DNA from 2 places in the Mycolicibacterium llatzerense genome. Region 1 is predicted to be linked to the other one. Evidence: riboswitches for the same ligand, from Rfam matches in the RefSeq annotation. Region 1 holds a riboswitch; the other holds the start of a gene.

The links. A riboswitch is a leader RNA that binds a small molecule or an ion and turns the genes downstream of it on or off. The one in region 1 is predicted to bind cobalamin.
Region 2: another riboswitch for cobalamin. It lies ahead of A7G45_RS04825 (ABC transporter substrate-binding protein); the one in region 1 lies ahead of A7G45_RS09545 (CbtB domain-containing protein).

Annotation. Positions count from the first base shown of each region.
Region 1 covers NZ_LXOV01000001.1:1,941,972-1,944,350, reverse strand. The annotation lists gene A7G45_RS09555 (YbjQ family protein) at 1-80, opposite strand, end outside; gene A7G45_RS09550 (CbtA family protein) at 139-1,047, opposite strand; gene A7G45_RS09545 (CbtB domain-containing protein) at 1,061-1,288, opposite strand; adenosylcobalamin (AdoCbl) riboswitch at 1,291-1,436, opposite strand; gene clpC1 (ATP-dependent protease ATP-binding subunit ClpC) at 1,494-2,379, opposite strand, start outside.
Region 2 covers NZ_LXOV01000001.1:929,305-931,683, forward strand. The annotation lists gene A7G45_RS04825 (ABC transporter substrate-binding protein) at 1-940, opposite strand, end outside; cobalamin riboswitch at 1,007-1,191, opposite strand; gene A7G45_RS04830 (TetR/AcrR family transcriptional regulator) at 1,221-1,820, opposite strand; gene A7G45_RS04835 (glycoside hydrolase family 3 N-terminal domain-containing protein) at 1,846-2,379, opposite strand, start outside.

The DNA of each region.
Region 1 (2,379 bases):
CGGACGGTAAGGCCGAACACCTCACCGCAGACTCGCTGAATCTCCCACCCGGGCAGGTCATTCGTCGTGACAACCAGCATGCTGCAGCCTTTCGTTGGTCGGTACGCCTCGAACTGTAGTGCGCAGCAACCGGAATCGTCAGACGGCTGCTGCCACATCCTGTGCGGGCACGGCCTTCTTCGCCCCACCGAGATAACGCTCGACGAGCCCGCCGAACACCAGCCCGATGACCGCCCAGATCAGTGCCTGATCGAGCAGCGAGTACCACCGGAACTTCCACAGCAGGTCGGCGTCGAAGCCCGGGTAGATCAGCTGCCCGGGGGCGTAGACCTTGCCGTCGATGGTCACCGGCGTGGTGAAGGTGTTGGTGATGGGTTGCGGTGTCTCGGTTGCGGCGCGCGCAAAGCCGAGTTCGCCGGAGTGCTCGACGTTGGCGGCCAGATCCCCGAGCGACGGCAGCGCCGCCAGCAGGCCGCCGAACACCACGAAGAACCCGAGCACCGCGGTCCCGACCGCGCGTGCCCAGCCGACCTTCGCGGACAGCTTGCGCGCGGCGAACACCGCGAGCCCCAGCAAGGTCAGCGATCCCCACACCATGCCCAGGTACAGGAAGCCCCGGGTCTCGATGGTGAACTCGTGGCCGATGGCCGGCGGGTTCGCTGGATACTTCACGAACGGCAGCAGGTACACGCCGAGGAAACCGAAGCCGGCGATAGCCCAGCCCAGCACCAGTGGCCGCACTTTGAAGCGGCCGTGCAGCACCAGATAGGCGACGGCGACCAGCGCACCCATCGCCACCGAGAAGGCGATGATGCCGGTGGCCGCACCGATACCCGACTGGATGGAGCGGCTGAACAGCTCCGGTCCGTCCGGCTCGACCGGATGGCCCATGGCGGTGTGAATGGTCGAGAGCACATCCATGCGACCCGACTCGTAGTCGATGGCCTTGTCGATGGCGGGTTCAGCAAAAATGCGGGCAACCAGGAACCCCAGAATGCCGGCGATCAGACCGGCGAGGGCTCCGCGCCCGATGACGCGGATTTCCACAAGGTCCCCTGAATCAGTGGCAGGGGAAGCCGAGGAAGTGCCGCGAGTCGTGCACCCACTCGTGGACCACGACGGTCTTGCCGAACATCGACATCATGCCCTCGTCGACACCGACCAGGTAGTACGCCAGCACCGCCAGAAAGATCGTCACACCCAGCAGCACCGCTACCCGAGTGGCCGAGAGTGCCCGGTGGGCCTCGGCGGAAACCAGCCCAGTCTTCGAAACTGCACTGCTCGTCATGGTCAAACCTCCTATGGGGTCACGCGCCCCTACGTGTTCGGTTTTGTACGACGGCGAAAGATCTGACTCACCCCGGGGGGCTTCACAGTGGCGCAACCGTGCCGGATTCTCACCGGCTTCCATGCCCCGTCATACCGGGATCAAGATACACCCCCACCGAAAAATACCCTCCCCGAAGTTCGGGGAGGGTATTTTTCGTGATCCGTTATTCGGCGGCAGTGGCCGCGGCCTCGGCCAGGTCGGCCGATTCCTTGCGACGTCCGGCGAACGTGAACTTCGCGTCCTCGGTGTTGGCGCTCTCGCCGTCCCAGTTCTCGACATCCACGGTGACCAGCTGACCGGGGCCGACCTCTTCGAAGAGAATCTTCTCCGAGAGCTGGTCCTCGATCTCGCGCTGGATGGTGCGACGCAGCGGCCGCGCACCGAGCACCGGATCGAAACCGCGACGGGCCAGGAGCGCCTTCGCCTTCGGCGTCAGCTCCATCTCCATGTCCTTGGCCTTGAGCTGCTTGCCGACCCGGGCGATCATCAGCTCCACCATCTGGACGATCTCGTCCTGCGTCAGCTGGTGGAACACGATGATGTCGTCGATACGGTTCAGGAACTCCGGGCGGAAGTGCTTCTTCAGCTCGTCGTGCACCTTGAGCTTCATGCGCTCGTAGTTGTTCTCGCCGCCACCGGAGGTGAAGCCGAGGCCAACCGCCTTGCTGATGTCGCTCGTACCGAGGTTCGAGGTGAAGATCAGCACGGTGTTCTTGAAGTCGACGGTGCGACCCTGACCGTCGGTCAGGCGGCCGTCTTCGAGGACCTGCAGGAGGCTGTTGTAGATCTCCTGGTGGGCCTTCTCGATCTCGTCGAACAGCACCACGCTGAACGGCTTGCGGCGCACCTTCTCGGTGAGCTGGCCGCCCTCTTCGTAGCCGACGTAGCCCGGAGGGGCACCGAACAGCCGCGACGCGGTGAAGCGGTCGTGGAACTCGCCCATGTCGATCTGGATGAGCGCGTCGTCGTCGCCGAACAGGAACTCGGCCAGCGCCTTCGAGAGCTCGGTCTTACCGACACCGGACGGGCCGGCGAAGATGAACGAGCCC
Region 2 (2,379 bases), 1.0 Mb from region 1:
GCAGCGACGGGTCCATCGCACTGCCCGGCAACACGATCCACCGCCGCTCGCGCACGGCCTTCAACTTGCTTGCGGCCGGATCGGTTTCGAGGAACTTGATCTTGGCGGCGACGCTGTCGCCGTCGTCGCCTCGGGTGAGGTCGGCGAGGACCAGCACGTCTGGGTCGCGTTGCAGGATGGCCTCCCACGAAATCTCCGGCCACAGCTGCCGGCTGTCGGCGAACGCATTGCGCGCCCCAACCGCGGTGGTGATGATGCCCGGCGCCCCGCAGCAGCCCGCGATGTACGGGGTCCTGGTACCGGCGTACCACCACATCAGGGAGACGCCGCCTGCGTCGAGTCCGCTGGTCGCGGTCGCCATCCGCGTACGCAGCGACGAGACCAGATTGTCGCCGCGCTCGGGCACACCGAATATCTTTGCGATGTCCCCGATTTCGGCATACATGTCATCGAGCGTCAACGCGCGCTGCTGTGCGGCATCCTGACCACCGCACTCGCTCGACGACTGGTACGTCGGCACGCCGAGGCGCTCGAAGCGATCCCGTGGGGCCACGCCCTGGTCGGTGAACGACCAGTCGAACGTCGCGTAGACGAAGTCGGGCTTCTCCTTCAGCACCCGTTCGAACGACGGGAAATCCCGGCTCAGCACAGGCACTTTGGCGTTGTCGGCGGCGAGGTCGGGGCGCACGGCGTCGCTCCATGATGCGGTGCCGGCCATGCGATCGGCGAGGCCGAGCGACAGCAGCAGTTCGCTGGCCGGCTGGTTGATCGAAACCGCGCGCTGCGGCGCCGATTTCACCGTCACCTGGCGTCCGCAGTTCTCGAGCGTGACGGGATAGCCGCCGGTGCCGGCAGCAGCGGACTCCACGGCCGGCGGACCGCCACAGGAGCAGACGAGCGAAACAACCAGTGAGACAAGCACAATGGTGCGGACAAACACGGCGGGGCCTTCCGATCCGGGACTCTGGTCGCGGAGTCCATCCGTGGGGGTCCTCGCGCCGCCAGGCCACGAGAGCCCGAGCCAGCAGGTCTTCGGACTCGGGATCATCCAGCCGGAGCGCCTTCCCAGCCCGCGTGGGGCCAGTGGCCGTTGCTCCGCCTGTCCTCCTCACCGCTGCGCGTCAGTTCCGGGTTCACACCGGATTCCCTGACCCAACCGCGTTGGGTTCGACTGGCTCAAGCGGACCATACCAGCGCCGATGGGGTCACCGCCCTGGCGACTAAGGCTCCGCGCGCTTGCCCTTCAGGCCGCGCCAGAAGAGGTTGATCATCAGCTCGGTGGCGTCGTTGACATCGGTATCACCGGCACTGACGCGCGACGCGATGGCCTCACCCGCACCCACCAGGGCCACGGCCATCATCTCGAAGTCGCTGTCCGGCTCCGGGTTTCGCGTACCCGCACTGAGCAGCCGGGCCACCAGATCGATGATCTTCTCGCGGCCCTCGCGCACCGTGTGGGCGAAGGCCTGCGAGCTGGTGGCCTGCGTGTAGAGCACGATCCAGGACGCCCGGTTGCGGTCGATGTACGTCATAAACGACAGCACCGCGTTGCGCAGCAGGTCGCGTGGACTCTGCGCGAAGTTGATGTCGGCGCGGACGGTGTCGACGAAGCGCGTCAGCTCCCGATCCAGGCACGCGGCGAACAGCTCTTCCTTCGAGCCGTAATAGAGGTACAGCATCGGCTTGGAAATCTCGGCTTGCGCGGCGATCGCGTCCATCGAGGTCTCGTGATAGCCGTTCACCGAGAACATCTGCACGGCAGCGTCGAGCATCTGCTGTTCACGGACGGCCCGCGGCAGCCGCTTGGTTCCTCCTGCCATCAGAACAGGGTATTCAACGCGCAGCTCACTTCACGCATTTGGCGCCCGGCCCCTTCATGGCCGCCACCCGAAGGACCGACTTGTCGACCTGCGCCTGGTCCAGCTGCCCGGCCTGCGCGGCCGCTTCCAGCTTGTCCAGCACGTCGGGAATGCCGTCGGTGGTGATCCACAGGGCGACATCGGCGCCGGCCTGGAGCGCCTTGAGCGCCGCGTCGGCGACGCCGAAGTGCTGCGTGATGGCCGCCATGCCGGTCAGATCGTCGGTGAACACCACGCCGTCGAACGGCGGGCCGCCGTACTCGCCGCTGCGCAGCAGGTCGTAGGCGGGCTTGCTCAGGCTCGCGGGGTCGTCGCCGAGCGTCAGTCCGGGCACCTGCAGGTGGCCGACCATCACCGCGACGGGCTGCTGCGTCGTCAACGTCCGGTAGGGCACCAGGTCGTTGTCCTTCAGCGCCGCCAGCGGCGGGGTCTTCACGCCACCGGTGTGCGAGTCGCCCGAGCCGTGCCCGTGACCGGGGAAGTGCTTGAGCACCGGAACGAGCCCCGCCTCGCGCAGGCC